One region of the Sinorhizobium sp. M4_45 genome, then DNA from elsewhere that is predicted to be linked to it. Evidence: predicted binding sites of a transcription regulator. Region 1 holds the regulator's gene; the other holds the start of a gene.

Region 1 (7,636 bases):
GTGGCTGAGCAGGATCTCGGCCCCGTTGTTGCGCGCCCAGTTCAGGAACTTGTCATGCGGTTCGGAGCCGAGCGGCACGGCCATGTTCATGCGGTAGCCGAAGCGCGCCGAGCCCTCGATCAGGGAGTGAAGCACGTTGTTGCCGTCGCCGGTCCAGGCGATCGTCTTGCCCTTGACCGGTCCCCGGTGCTCCTCGAAAGTCATGATATCGGCCATGATCTGGCACGGGTGCGTATCGTCGGTGAGCCCGTTGATGACCGGCACGGTCGCATGCTCCGCCATTTCCAGAAGCCGGCGGTGATCGGTCGTGCGGATCATGATCGCGTCGACATAGCGCGACAGGACCTTCGCCGTATCGCCGATCGTCTCCGCCCGGCCGAGCTGCATTTCCGTACCCGACAGAAACAGCGTCTCGCCGCCGAGCTGGCGCATGCCGACATCGAAGGAAACACGCGTGCGGGTGGACGGCTTCTCGAAGATCATCGCGAGCATCTTGCCGGCAAGCGGCTTCTCGGCAGTGCCTGCCTTGGTCGCCGACTTGCGGACGCGGGCATCGTCGATGATGGTCCTGAGGTCGGTGGCCGTCATGGCCGAGAGATCGAGGAAGTGTCTGGTCATACTGCCTTGTTTCCTGTCGTAGAATCCGTTTGTCGGCCCCGCCCGGGCCGGATCGATCCGAAACGTCGGGGCATTCAAGCCGCGGCGTTGCCGCTCTTGCCACTCACCGCCTCCGCGGCGAGTTCGAGCCGTGCCAGTCCTTCGCGCGCCTCCGCGGAGGTGGTGATCAGCGGCGGCAACAGGCGCAGCACGTTTTCGCCGGCCGGGACGACGAGCAGCTTCTCGGCGCGGATCGCCTTCAAAAGGTCCGCGGAGGGCACCTTCGCCTTGATGCCGAGCATCAGCCCGTCGCCGCGGATTTCCTCGATCACGTCCGGAAAACGATCCTTCAGCGAGGCGAGCCCCTGACGGAAGACGAGAGCCACCTCGCGCACCTGATCGAGGAAGCCTTCGGCGAGAACGACGTCGAGCACGGCATTTCCGACCGCCATTGCGAGCGGGTTGCCGCCATAGGTCGAACCGTGCGTGCCCGCCACCATGCCGGCGGCCGCCGCTTCCGTCGCGAGGCAAGCGCCGAGCGGGAAGCCGCCGCCGATGCCCTTGGCTACGGCCATGATATCCGGTTTGATGCCAGCCCATTCATGGGCGAAGAGCTTGCCGGTCCGGCCGACACCGGACTGGACCTCGTCGAGGATCAGAAGCAGGCCGAACTCGTCGCAAAGTTCGCGCAGCCCCTGCATGAATTCCTTCGATGCCGACCGAATGCCGCCCTCGCCCTGGATCGGCTCGACGAGGATCGCCGCGGTTTCTTCATTGATCGCGTTCTTGACCGCCGCGATATCGCCGAAGGGGACCTGATAGAAGCCCGGCGCCTTCGGCCCGAAGCCCTCGATGTATTTCTGCTGTCCGCCGGCGGCGATCGTCGCGAGCGTGCGGCCGTGGAAAGCACCTTCAAAGGTGATGACGTGGAACTTCTCCACGTGCCCCTTGGCGAAATGATAGCGCCGCGCCGTTTTGATCGCACATTCGAGCGCTTCCGCACCCGAATTGGTGAAGAACACCCGATCGGCGAAGGTCACCTGGGTCAGCCTCCGTGCAAGGCTTTCCTGCCCCGAAATCTCGTAGAGATTGGACAGATGCCAGACCTTGTCGGCCTGCGCCTTCAGCGCCTCGACGAGATGAGGATGGGCATGGCCGAGCGAGTTCACGGCGACACCGGCAGCGAAATCGAGATAGCGCGTGCCGTCTTCGGCGATCAGCCAAACGCCTTCACCTCGCTCGAAACGCAACGGCGCGCGCAGATAGGTGTCGTAAAGCGGCGTGGTTGCGGCCATGTCGAGCTCTCCTTCATTCCGGCGGCACGGACCATTCGGCCCGATAAAAATCAAAAATGCCGCCTTGCGGCGGCGACAGGCACTATTCCCATTTCGCACCGCGATGTCAACAAAACCAAGGTTTGCAGGCGCTTTGCGGATGCCGATTCCGAAGCGCGAAAAAATCACACTCTGGGACTTGCAAAAATGCAACGCTCCGACAGCAAGTTGGGGAAAACCGCGAAATCGATTCGGCGCGATTCCGGCGACTCTTGCCACGGAGTCACCCTGCCGGTAGGTTAACATTCAATTACTAGACGCATGCGGCGGACCTAGTCACCAAAAGTATTATCGCGTTGAATCTTCGGGTTTTTCCCGGAGAGCGGTGACGGATTCCGCCATCCCAACGCCGAGAACGGGGAGTGCAGAGATGAACTGGACTGACGAGCGGGTCGAGAAACTGAAGAAGCTGTGGTCGGAGGGCTTGAGCGCCAGCCAGATCGCGGCGCAGTTGGGCGGCGTCAGCCGCAACGCGGTCATCGGAAAGGTTCATCGGCTGAGCCTGCCCGGGCGCGCCAAGGCCGGAGGAAGCACGACCGCTGCAGCCCGGCCCAAACGGGCGACGTCTGCCCCGCGCGCGCCGAACTATGCTGCGCGTTCCGTAACCCGCACCGTGACCCGCACGGCCGGTGCGACCGCGCTCAAGGAAGAGCTCGCAGTCGACCTGGAAATGGACCAGGAGCTGCAGATCGACAGGAACATCGTCCTGCCGATGTCGCGGCGGCTGGAGCTCACGGAGCTTACCGAACGCACCTGCAAGTGGCCGATCGGCGACCCGCTCAAGGAAGAGTTCCACTTCTGCGGCAACGACTCCCCGGAAGCCTCTCCCTATTGCACCTTCCATGCCCGGCTGGCCTACCAGCCCTCCGCCGAGCGCCGGCGCATGCGCTGAGGCGCCTTGCTCATCCCGCTCTGGATGCACGACGAAAATCGGGGCCGGAAAGGCCCCTTTTTCTTTGCCATGCCGCAAGCCGGCACGGGCGCCAGCGACCTTCGGCCTCAGCTCTCCAGCGAATAGCCAGCGCCGCGCACCGTCCGGATGACGTCCGGCATGTTGGAAAAGTTCAGTGCCTTGCGCAGCCGCCCGACATGAACGTCCACGGTCCGTTCGTCGACATAGATGTCGTGTCCCCAGACACCGTCCAGGAGCTGTGAACGAGAGAAGACGCGCCCCGGTGAGGACATTAGAAATTCCAGCAGCCGGAACTCCGTCGGGCCAAGGCGCACTTCGCGACTGCGTCGGTGGACGCGGTGCGTCTCCCGGTCGAGCTCGATATCGCCGCAGCGCAGGAGCGTCGACAGAACCTCGGGCTTGGCGCGCCTGAGCATCGCCTTGACCCTCGCCATCAGTTCCGGCGTCGAAAAGGGCTTGACGACGTAATCGTCGGCGCCGGTGGCAAGGCCCCGCACGCGCTCGCTTTCCTCGCCGCGCGCGGTCAGCATGATGATCGGCAGGCGCTCCGTTTCCGGCCGCTGGCGCAGCCTGCGGCAGAGCTCGATACCGGAAACCCCGGGCAGCATCCAATCGAGGATGAGAAGGTCGGGCAGGCGCTCCTGCAGGCGGATCTCCGCCTCGTCGCCGCGAAGGATCGTATCGACCTCGAAGCCTTCCGCCTCGAGATTGTAGCGCAGGAGAACGCTCAGGGCTTCCTCGTCTTCGACTACGGCAATCTTCGGCAACATTCAGTAGGACTCCTTCCTACGCACGACAGCCGTCATGCCGCCGCGCACGGTGGTAGGCCGCGCCAAGGCGGCCGGAACAAATTCTGCATAGGCACCGGCTGCCGGGCGATCTCAGTCCGTCACGGAACCCAATGTCGACGTCATGTCGTCCTTCGGCCGTTCGCCCTGCGGCTGGGCGCCTGTCGCCATATAGTAGATCGTTTCGGCGATATTGGTCGCGTGATCGCCGATACGCTCGATGTTCTTGGCGCAGAAAAGAAGATGCGTGCACGGCGTGATGTTGCGCGGATCTTCCATCATATAGGTCAGCAGTTCCCGGAACAGGGACGTGTAGATCGCATCGATCTCTTCATCGCGTTCGCGAATGCTGTTCGCCTTTTCCGGCGAACGGGACGCGTAGACGTCCAGGACTTCCTTCAACTGAACGAGCGCGAGCTCGGCCAGGTGTTCGAGGCCGCGCGCAAGCTTGCGCGGTATGCCTGAACCGGCAACGGCAATCACCCGCTTTGCGGTGTTCTTGCCGAGGTCGCCCACGCGCTCCAGGTCCGCGGCGATGCGGATCGAACCCATGATCTCCCGAAGATCCGAGGCCATGGGCTGGCGTTTGGCAATGGTGACGATCGCCTTTTCGCCGATCTGCCGTTCCGCATCGTCCAGAATGATGTCGTCGGAGATCACCTTCTGGGCCAGGGCGAGATCGGAATTGACGAGCGCACGGACGGAGTCCGCGACCATCTGCTCGGCGAGACCGCCCATCTCGGAGATGCGGCGCGTGAGATACTTCAACTCTTCGTCGAAGGCGGACATGATGTGTGCGTGAGACATATTCGTTTCCTCGGGGGACGCGCTGTTCTGAATGGGCCTCGTTCGGTCTTGACCGGGAGGGACGGAAAAGCGCCGCCCCTCTCCGGCCATCAGCCGAAGCGGCCCATGATGTAGTCCTGGGTGCGCTGATCGTCCGGGTTGGTGAACATTTTATCGGTATCGTTCTCCTCTACGAGATTGCCGAGATGGAACATGGCCGTGCGCTGCGACACGCGCGCCGCCTGCTGCATCGAGTGGGTGACGATCACGATCGTGAAATTCGCCCGCAATTCGTGGATGAGTTCCTCGACTTTCGCGGTCGCGATCGGATCGAGCGCCGAGCAGGGCTCGTCCATCAGAATGACTTCCGGGCTGACGGCAACGGCGCGGGCGATGCAGAGGCGCTGCTGCTGGCCGCCGGAAAGTCCGGTGCCCGGCTCCTGCAGCCGATCCTTCACCTCGTTCCACAGCCCGGCCCTCTGCAGGCTCGTTTCCACGATCTCGTCGAGTTCGGTCTTGGTGCGTGCCAGGCCATGGATGCGCGGGCCGTAGGAGACATTGTCGTAGATCGACTTCGGGAACGGATTGGGTTTCTGGAACACCATGCCGACGCGGGCACGCAATTCCACCACGTCGATCGACGGATCGTAGATATCGTCCTCGTCGAGCGTGATCTTGCCCGTTACGCGGCAGTTCTCGATCGTGTCGTTCATGCGGTTCAAGGTGCGCAGAAACGTCGATTTGCCGCACCCGGACGGACCGATCAGCGCCGTGACCGTGTTCTCGCGGATATTGAGGTTGACGTCGAAGAGCGCACGCTTTTCGCCGTAATAGACCGACACATCGTTGCCGATCATCTTGTAAGGCACCGTATTCATTTTCTGCTCAAGAGCCTTTTCGACTGCAGCTTCCGACATGATGTTCATAGTCCTTACCCCACTACCAGCGACGCTCAAAGCGACGCCGCAAGAGAATTGCGCCGAGATTCATGAAGATGAGAAAGATCAGGAGAATGATGATCGCTCCGGACGTACGCTCGACGAAGGCACGTTCTGCCTCGTTCGCCCACATGTAGATCTGCACCGGCAGCGCCGTGGATGGCTCCAGCGGCGACCCCGGAAAGTCGACCACGAAGGCGACCATGCCGATCAGAAGCAGCGGCGCCGTTTCGCCCAGCGCATGGGCGAGCCCGATGATCGTGCCGGTCAGGATGCCGGGCATGGCAAGCGGCAGCACGTGATGGAAGATGGTCTGCATCTTCGATGCGCCGAGGCCGAGTGCGGCGGAGCGGATCGACGGCGGCACTGCCTTCAGGGCCGCCCGGGTAGCGATGATGATGGTCGGTAGCGTCATCAGCGTCAGCACGAAGGCGCCGACGAGTGCTGCCGAGCGCGGCATGCCCGCGAAGTTGATGAAGACGGCAAGCCCGAGGAGGCCGTAGACGATGGAAGGTACGGCCGCCAGGTTGTTGATGTTCACCTCGATCAGGTCCGTCAGCCGGTTTTTCGGCGCGAACTCCTCGAGATAGATGGAGGCGGCGACGCCGATCGGCAGCGACAGCACGAGCACGATCAGCATCATGTAGAGCGAGCCGAGAAGGGCGACGCCGACACCCGCCGCTTCAGGCCGGCTCGATGCGCCGAAGGTGAAGATGCCGGTGTTGAAGCTCTTCTTGAGCACGCCGGCCTCGGCAAGCTGGTTCATCCATGCGACCTGCGCATCCTTCACCTTGCGTTTGGCTTCGTCGACCGACAGGTCGATCTGGCCCTTGAAGGCGGAGTCGATGTTCGCCTCGGCAAGCAGCGTGACGGGAATCGTCCTGCCGATCACCGACGGATCGGCGACGACGATGTCACGCAGTTGCGTCCGGGCGCTGGCGGAGACCATATCGGTCGCCTGCTTCACCAGCGGCCGCTTCGACGGATCGAGGCCGAGCTGCTTGACCAGAGCCTCCCGCACGAGCAGCGGATAGTTGGCGGTATAGAGCCGCTTCGGATCGGTCGCCCGTTCGTTCTTCGGATCGATCACCTTCTCGGAAAACTCGATCGGCAACGTGATCGTCGTCTGCTGGAAGGCGGTATAGCCCTTCGAAACGACGCTCCAGAGGAGAACCGCGAGGAAGAACAGACCGATGGCGATGGCGCTGATTCCGAAGGCACGGAAGCGGCGCTCCGCGGCATAGCGGCGCTTGATGCCGATATCGCGTCGGCTTGCGGCAGGTCGGGTGGAGACCCTTACCGTCGGGGAGGCAAATTCGGTCATTCGTACTGTTCCCGATATTTGCGCACGATGTAGAGCGCGTAGATGTTGAGGCCGAGCGTGATGACGAAGAGCGTGATGCCGAGCGCAAAGGCGACCAGCGTCTGCGGCGAAGTGAACTCGAGGTCGCCCGTCAGCTGATTCACGATCTTGACCGTCACCGTGGTCATCGGCTCGAGGGGGTTCAATTGCATGCGCGCCGCGACGCCGGCAGCGAGCACGACGATCATCGTCTCGCCCACCGCGCGCGAGGCCGTCAAAAGCAGCGCCCCGACGATGCCGGGAAGTGCGGCAGGCAGGATCACCTTCTTCACCGTTTCCGAGCGCGTCGCACCGAGGCCGAGAGAACCGTCACGCAGCGCCCGCGGCACCTGGGTGATGATGTCGTCGGACAACGACGAAACGAACGGGATGAGCATGATGCCCATGACGATGCCAGCGGTGATGACGCTCTGGGCCTGAATGAAGTTCTGGTAGTTGCCGGTGACGAGACCGTTCAGTTGCGCGGAGATGTCGCGCAGGAAAGGCCCGACGGTGACCAGCGCGAAGAAGCCGTAGACGATCGTCGGGATGCCGGCGAGCACCTCCAGAAGAGGCTTGGCTGTGGAACGCAGCCGCGGGCTCGCATACTCGGCCATGTAGATGGCGGCGAAAAGCCCGATCGGCACCGCGAAAAGCATCGCCACGAAGGCGATATACAGGGTGCCGGCAAGGAGCGGCAGCAGGCCGAACTGGCCGGAGGCGCCGCCGCTTCCGGCCGCAGCGAAGCGCGGATCCCAGACCGTGCCGAAGAAGAACTCGAAGGGCGAGACCATGGTGAAGAAGCGGCCCGCCTCCGAGAGCATCGAGGCGACGATGCCGACCGTCGTCAGAATGGCTATGGAAGAGGCGAAGATGAGCGAGCCGAGCATGACGCGCTCCACCCGATTGCGGGCACGGAAACGGACGTCGATATTGCG
Region 2 (7,636 bases), on a different contig from region 1:
GGACGGCGTCGGCGGGCAGGGCCCCCCTGATGAACCGTTGGCCGGCATCGATCGTCGGGTCGGGGACATAGCGCCCGCGCACGACCGTAGCCACCCCCTTTGCGGCGGTTTCGACGTCGTTCGGCAGGAGTTTGCCGTCCACAGTCATCAGCCCCGAGGGAGTCGAGACGGCGAAGCCGAGACCGTTGCTCCGGAAGTGGGCGAGCACGGCCTCTTCCGCTGAACTTACATTGGCCGCGGCCGCGATCGAGGCGAGGTCCGCGACAGACTGCAGCTCGCGCCGCTGAAGGGTGAGATAGCCGTAATCGATGCCGAGCCCCATCGACGCGACCACCAGCGGCATGACGAGGGCCGCCGAGACGCCAATATTGCCGGTGCGGGACTTCAGGTATCGCCGAACGGCGGATGTCGCTCCATGCATCTCAGATGCCTCCCACACGTATCGTCGCGTAACGCTCGATCTGCTCACCCGGCAGGGCAAAGGTGAAGAGCTTCCAGATGGGGAGGTCGCTTGCGTCATAGGAGATGGTGACGGTGAACTGGTTGGTATTGTTGGCGTCATCGCGGACGGTGACGTTCATGCGGGAGGAGTCGATGAAGGTCTGGCTCATCGTCGTGCGCCGGATGTAATCGGTCGCAAGGCGCTCCCGCTCTTCTTCGGAAAGGCCCGCAATCGCCGTCCGTGCCGCATCCGCGGCTATCTGCTGGATGGAATGTGCGGCGCTCAGATAGATCCCGTAGGCTATCAGCGTCAGCACGCACATGAAGAAAAGCGGCGCAATGACTGCGAATTCAATGGCGGCAGCACCCTTCCGACTGGCGAGCAGGCGGTTGAAAACGGACATGCGGCATCTCCAAAGTATTATGAGTATTTGTTTCCCATTGTCTCTGCAGCTTCAGGCTGCGCCACAATCGTTAATTATTCTATACGTCTACAAGTATTTGTTTTTGCTTGTGGAAAACTGCAATTTAGGAAATATTTATTCGCGTTTTAATTGAAATCGGTGGAGTCTGCCACATTTCCCTGAGGGGACGCGGTTCGCCCGGAATCAAGAAGCGTTTCACTGCTTGTCGAAAGCAGTGAAACGCTTGTTGATTCCGGGAGGGGATTGGCCGTCCGGGCCGGGTCCGTTCACATACCAGCGCTATAAAGCTCGGCGTGAGACTTGAAGAAGCGCTCGGTGCTGTAGCGCTTGCCGAACATCATGTCGTGCTGCAGGAAGCGGTAGTCACGCAGCGATGCGGGCACCTTCGGCTGGCGCAGCCAGTCGGCGACGTCCTTGCCGTTCTTGCGGATCAGCATGTAACGGTCGAGGACACGGTAGTGGTCGTAGACCTTGCCGAGGAACCCCGTGTAGTAGGGATGCTCGTAGCCCGCCTGTTTCAGGATCTGGTAGGAAAGGAAGGCCGGGCTGATCGTGCCGATGTTCTTCTTCGGCCCCGTCTTGTTCGACCAGACGACGAGCGGCGTCTCATGCTCGGCCTTCATCTGATCCTTCGGTCCCTTGCGCTCGGCCGTGATGCCCTTCATGTAACCGGTGCTGGAATAGACGGTGTTCAGCGGCGGAAGGTGGTCGCCGAAGAGAACGATGATCGTCTCCCGGTCGCGCTCTTTCGCCCAGTCCATCAGCATCTTGAGGCTGTCGTCGGCTTCCTTGACGCCTTGCGCATAGGTGGCGAGCACCTGGCGGTCGGCTTCGGGAAGATCGCCCTCGACCTTGATCGTGTTCTTCGCATAGCGGTTGGCCTCATATGGACCATGGCCCTGCAGGGTCACCGCGAAAAAGAAGAAAGGGTCCTCCACCTCGTCCGCCTGGCGGATGATTTCCTTCGTCAAAGACTCGTCCGACGCAAAGATGCCGCGCTTCTGCATGGCCGGCATGTTCTCTTCCGACCGGAACATGTCGAAACCGAAGGCCTTGTAGACGGCTGTGCGGTTCCAGAACCATCCCTGGAAAGGGTGAATGGCGCGCGAAACATAGCCTTCGCCGCGGAAGAAGGTGGCGAGTGAGGGAATCGGATTGCGGATATATTGCTGGTAGGGGATGCTGCCATAGGGCAGGAACGCGTTGGAAAAACCGGTCAGCGCTTCGAATTCGACATTGGCGGTCATGCCGCCGAACTCCGGAGAAAAGACGTTGCCGCCCTGCAGTTCACGGATCGTCGGCATGGGATCGGGCGTGAGCTTCACCTTGGGCAGGCGCGTAGGATCCCAAAAGGACTCGCTCATCAGCACGATCACATCCGGTTTGCCGCGATGGGTCGTGCCGGCGGGAAGCGACTTTACCGGAATCCGGTCGATCGCGTCCGCCATATAGCCGGCCGGCGCGCTTACGTTGGCCATCGGGAGGTTGATGGCAAAGGCAAGCGCGAAGCCGTTGTGGCGGTAGTTCTCGGTCTGGTCCCACATGATGGGGATGACACGAAGCCGGTCACGGATCCACGAGAACTGGTTGTAGTCCATGATGTTCCAGAATGCGACCAGCAGCGGCAGGGCGAATGCGATCCGCATCAGCCGCTCCCGACGTGTCAGCTTGGGAAAGTTCCGCCAGGCGTACCGCAGCAGGAGCGTGCCAACGACGATGGCCGCGATCAAGCCGGCGACGACGCCGACTGCTGTCCACGGCCTGTCCTTCACGAGTACCGGCATCAGCTCCATGATCTGCCGGCCGAAAAGGAAATCGGTCGGATAGAGCGGATCGGACAGGAAGACCTGCTTCTGCTGACTGATGAATGCCGGCACAACGGCGAGCGGCGCGACGAGCAGCGCCGCCTTGTGTTCGCGGCCGAACAGGGCATCGACGCCGAGCATGGCGAGGAAGAACACGGCGACCGTGGTCCAGGCCGGGCGCATGGGATCGGTGAAATAGGCGACGGTGTCGGGCAAGGACCAGCGCACGATCAATTCGACGGTGAAGACGAGCGCCGTCGCAATGAGAAGCGTGAAGAGCGCACTGCGGGCGCCCGACAGGGTTCTCGTATATCTTGCGGAAGAGCCTTGCCCGTCGGCGTAGACTTGAGAGCTGCTCACGGCGGAATCGATACGGGCCAACGGGCGTCTCCAATTTCACAAATATTTCACTCTACCGTCATACGACTGTCATCTTGAACAGGGGATGAATGGCGGAAACGGCGCCGCCGCCGCCAGGTTCCTGTGGCGGCTAAAGAATTTCTGCGCTGCGCTTAACTGTCCGAAAACACGAAGCTTTTTGGATTTTTTCCGCCGGATCTCGATTGAGTGCGGGTTTTTTCCCCCGGATGCGGTAAGAACAACGCGAACGAAGCATGTATTCGCTGACGAGAGACGACGGGCCCGCTCATGAATGCACAGAAAGCCGCTCCCTCAACGCTACGGATCGCCGTGGCACAGCTCAACCCAACGGTCGGAGACATTGCCGGCAACGTCGCAAAAGCACGCGAGGCGCGGACGGCGGCGGCGCGCGAAGGCGCCGATCTCCTGCTTCTGACCGAGCTCTTCATCTCCGGCTATCCGCCGGAAGACCTCGTCTTGAAGCCCGCTTTCCTGAAGGCCTGCGAGCAGGCGGTGGAGAAGCTTGCGGCGGAGACGGCAGATGGCGGGCCGGGCGTCGTCATCGGCTTTCCACGGCAGGCCTCCGGCCTCCGGCACAATTCGGTTGCAGTTCTCGACGCTGGCAAGATCATCGCTATCCGCGACAAGGTCGACTTGCCGAACTACGGCGAATTTGACGAAAAGCGCGTCTTCGACGCGGGTGAGATGCCGGGCCCGGTGAACTTTCGCGGCGTGCGGATCGGCATACCGGTGTGCGAGGACATATGGGGCGATCTCGGCGTCTGCGAGACTCTCGCGGAGAGTGGCGCCGAAATCCTCCTGTCGCCGAACGGTTCGCCCTACTACCGCGGAAAGGTCGACGTGCGCCATCAGGTGGTGCTGCGGCAGGTGATCGAGACCGGTCTCCCGATGATCTATGCCAACCAGCTCGGCGGCCAGGACGAGCTGGTTTTCGACGGCGCGAGTTTCGCCTTCAACGCGGACAAGTCGCTGGCATTCCAGATGAGCCAATTCGAAGAGGCGGTGGCCGTCTCAGAATGGAAAAGGGGCGCGGACGGCTGGACCTCGGCCAACGGGCTCAAGTCGCGCATACCGGAAGGCGAAGAGGCCGATTACCGCGCTTGCATGCTGGGCTTTCGCGATTACGTCAACAAGAACGGTTTCAGGAACGTTGTCCTGGGCCTGTCCGGCGGCATCGATTCGGCGATCTGCACGGCGCTTGCGGTGGATGCGTTGGGCGAGGAGCGGGTTCGCACGGTCATGCTGCCCTACCGCTACACCTCGCGCGAGTCGTTGCAGGATGCCGAGGCATGCGCCAAGGCGCTCGGCTGCCGCTACGACATCGTTGCGATCGAAGAGCCGGTCGAGGGCTTCCTCAGCGCGCTCTCCGATACGTTCGAGGGAACTGAGGCGGGCATCACCGAGGAAAACCTTCAGAGTCGTACGCGCGGGACGATCCTGATGGCGATCTCCAACAAATTCGGCTCCATGGTGGTGACGACGGGCAACAAATCCGAAATGTCGGTCGGTTACGCCACGCTTTACGGCGACATGAACGGCGGCTTCAATCCGATCAAGGATCTCTACAAGATGCAGGTTTACGCGCTGGCACGCTGGCGAAACGGCACGGTTCCGCCGGGAGCGCTGGGCCCGTCTGGCGAAGTCATTCCGCAGAACATCATCGACAAGGCGCCGTCGGCCGAACTCCGCCCCGACCAGACGGACCAGGATTCGCTGCCGCCTTATCCGGTGCTCGACGACATTCTCGAATGCCTGGTCGAGAAGGAAATGAGCACGGAGGAGATCGTCGCGCGCGGGCATGAAGAGGCAACCGTTCACCGGATCGAGCACCTGCTCTACATCGCCGAATACAAGCGCCGCCAGTCGGCGCCGGGCGTGAAGATCACCAGGAAGAATTTCGGCCGCGACCGGCGTTATCCGATCACCAACCGCTTCCGCGACAGGGGGTAGCATGCGCAGTTCGGTGGAGATCTTCGACATCGCGACCGGCGAGACGCGCGTCGTCTGGCAGACGGAGCGGCTGGTCGAGGCACCGAACTGGTCACCCGACGGAAAATTCCTCATCATCAACGGCGACGGCAGGCTTTATCGGTTTGGCTTCGACGGTTCCGAGCCCACGGAGATCGATACCGGCTTTGCCCGGCGCTGCAACAACGATCACGGGATTTCGCCCGACGGCAGCACGCTCGTGATCAGCGACAAGACGGAATTCGGCAGTTCGGCAATCTATCTCCTGCCGGCAGAAGGCGGCACGCCGCGGCTCGTCACACGCAACCTACCGTCCTACTGGCACGGTTGGTCGCCCGACGGGCGCATGCTGGCCTATTGCGGAATCCGCGATCAGGTCTTCGACATCTACACGATTCCGGTCGAAGGCGGGGAGGAACGCCGCCTGACGCAGGGGCAGGGCCGCAATGACGGGCCGGACTGGTCTGCGGACGGGGAGTGGATCTATTTCAATTCGAGCCGTACCGGCCGCATGCAGATCTGGCGGGTGAGGCCGGACGGCGAGGATCTACAGCGTATCACCGACAGCCCTTACGGCGACTGGTTTCCGCATCCGTCGCCGGACGGCAGGCACCTGCTCGTGCTCTCCTATGACGGCGATGTCTTCGATCACCCGCGCGATCTCGACGTGCGTCTCCGCCTGATGGATGCGGACGGCGGCAATGCGCGCGTACTGTTCGAACTCTTCGGCGGGCAGGGGACGGTGAACGTCCCGAACTGGTCGCCCTCGGGCACCGCCTTTGCCTTCGTACGCTATCAGCCGGAGGAATAGCCTGCGGGGTCAGACACGCGGCAGGTTGTAAGGGGTGATTACTTCGACGGCGGAAAGATGCCGCTTTTCGGAGGCGCGGAGCGCGCCCCGGCGCTCCATGACCGCGTGGAAAGCCATGCGGACGTCCGTTTTCAGGTCGTGGTGAAGAACGAACTGGACAAGGCCCTGACGCAGGAGCTCCAGATTGTCCTCGTCGAGGTCGTGAGCGACGAAAAGAAGGCAGTCGCGCTGCAACTGTCTGAAGGCGTCGAGCACGGCGCGATTGCCTCCGCCGATCGAATAAGCAGCATTGATCTCCGGATGGCTGCCGATTGCCTTGAGGGCAAGTGCGCCTGTCTCCTCGTTCCTGCCGTGGCCCTCACTGATCTCGATCACGCCGATATGCGGATATTTTTCCCGCAGCACGCGGCGAAAGCCGATCTCGCGTTCCTCTTCGCCGCGAAAGCGGCTGCTCGATATGGTGACCAGCACCGTCGCAGGACGGTCCGCGAAGCGCTCGCCGACCAGGTAGGCCGCGGTTTCCCCGGCAGCGCGGTTGTCAGCCCCGGCATAGGCCGTCCGCGATGAATGCGGCAGATCGGTAACGAGCGTGACGACCGCAACTCCCGCGTTTTCGAGCCGCGCTACGGCTCCGGCAATCTCCGGCACGTCGGGCGCCTTGAGGACTACTCCGTCGGTTCCGCGAAGCCGAATACGGTCGAGCAACTGGCTGATGTCCTGCGGCCGCATGGTCTCGGCGAAATGGAAGCGGGACCGGAAAACGGTAGGCATGAAGGTCGCGGCTTCGCTTTCGAATGCCTTGCGCACCGCTTCGGTGAAGCGTTCCGGTGCCTCCATCACCACGTCGACGGCAAATTTGCGTCCCTGTACTTCAAGGCCGGCCTGCTGCCTCTCGAGTTCACGAATGGCTGCATTGACGCGCATTACCGTTTGCTGGCGCACGCCCCTCCGGCCGTTGAGGACGCGATCGACGGTCGCCGTACTGAGTCCCGCCTGGAAGGCGATGTCCTTGACGAGAAACGGATGTGCCACCTATCCCTCCTGATGGCTTTTTGATGGATTCCTGCTCTATATCAGAAGCGGGCAAGCCGTATAGTCGGATCATCGTCGTCCTTGAGGAGGAGAACTGATGAAGACGGACAATCCCGCGAGAGCGCGTCTGGAACGCGTCTGGCTCAGTGAGGCGGCCTGCGATATCGAGGAATTTCGCGCCGCGGTCGAGCACCGTGTCGGCCTGGCGGACTATCCGCACGCGGCAGACTGCCAGAAGAACGTCCTGATCTATGACAGCGCCCGTCTTATCGGTGATTGCGGCACGCAGGCCGGCAGGCGGTCGGTGCTTGCGGAGATCTGCGAGGTGCTTGCGACGGGGCCGGGCGTCGCGGTCTTCAAGCGTGCCTTCACCGATACGCATGTGGTCGACGAAGCGAGCCGCATCTTCGATGAGATCATCGAGGAGCAGCACCGCACCAACAGCGGCGGCGGCGATCACTTCGCCAAGCCCGGCGCCAACGACCGGATCTGGAATTCTCTGGAAAAGCACTGCCTGAAGAACCCTGAGAATTTCGCCGCCTACTACGCCAACGCCATCATCGCGCTCGTCAGTGAGGCATGGCTTGGTCCGAACTACCAGATGACGGCGCAGGTCAATCGCGTCAATCCGGGCGGCGCGTCTCAATCGCCGCATCGCGACTACCATCTGGGCTTCCAGACCTCGGCCGTCATAGAGCAGTATCCGGCGCATGTGCACAGGCTCTCGCCGGTCCTGACGCTCCAGGGCGCGGTCGCTCATTGCGACATGCCGG

The links. Region 1 encodes PhoB, which activates phosphate uptake and scavenging genes when phosphate is short. Its sites were predicted from a motif close to TGTCATNNANCTGTCAT; they were not measured.
Region 2: the regulator PhoB is predicted to act here: its motif matches at 3,088-3,104, upstream of CN933_RS04220 (LTA synthase family protein).

The regions. Positions count from the first base shown of each region.
Region 1 is NZ_NWVE01000002.1:39,461-47,096, reverse strand. Features, by position in the region: gene argF (ornithine carbamoyltransferase) at 1-618, opposite strand, end outside; gene CN933_RS05825 (aspartate aminotransferase family protein) at 693-1,892, opposite strand; gene CN933_RS05820 (GcrA family cell cycle regulator) at 2,302-2,823, shown strand; gene phoB (phosphate regulon transcriptional regulator PhoB) at 2,931-3,614, opposite strand; gene phoU (phosphate signaling complex protein PhoU) at 3,726-4,439, opposite strand; gene pstB (phosphate ABC transporter ATP-binding protein PstB) at 4,529-5,344, opposite strand; gene pstA (phosphate ABC transporter permease PstA) at 5,358-6,680, opposite strand; gene pstC (phosphate ABC transporter permease subunit PstC) at 6,677-7,636, opposite strand, start outside.
Region 2 is NZ_NWVE01000001.1:834,216-841,851, forward strand. Features, by position in the region: gene CN933_RS04210 (TadG family pilus assembly protein) at 1-421, opposite strand, end outside; gene CN933_RS04215 (TadE family protein) at 423-845, opposite strand; gene CN933_RS04220 (LTA synthase family protein) at 1,133-3,052, opposite strand; gene CN933_RS04225 (NAD+ synthase) at 3,320-5,002, shown strand; gene CN933_RS04230 (TolB family protein) at 5,004-5,831, shown strand; gene CN933_RS04235 (LacI family DNA-binding transcriptional regulator) at 5,841-6,863, opposite strand; gene CN933_RS04240 (phytanoyl-CoA dioxygenase family protein) at 6,961-7,636, shown strand, end outside.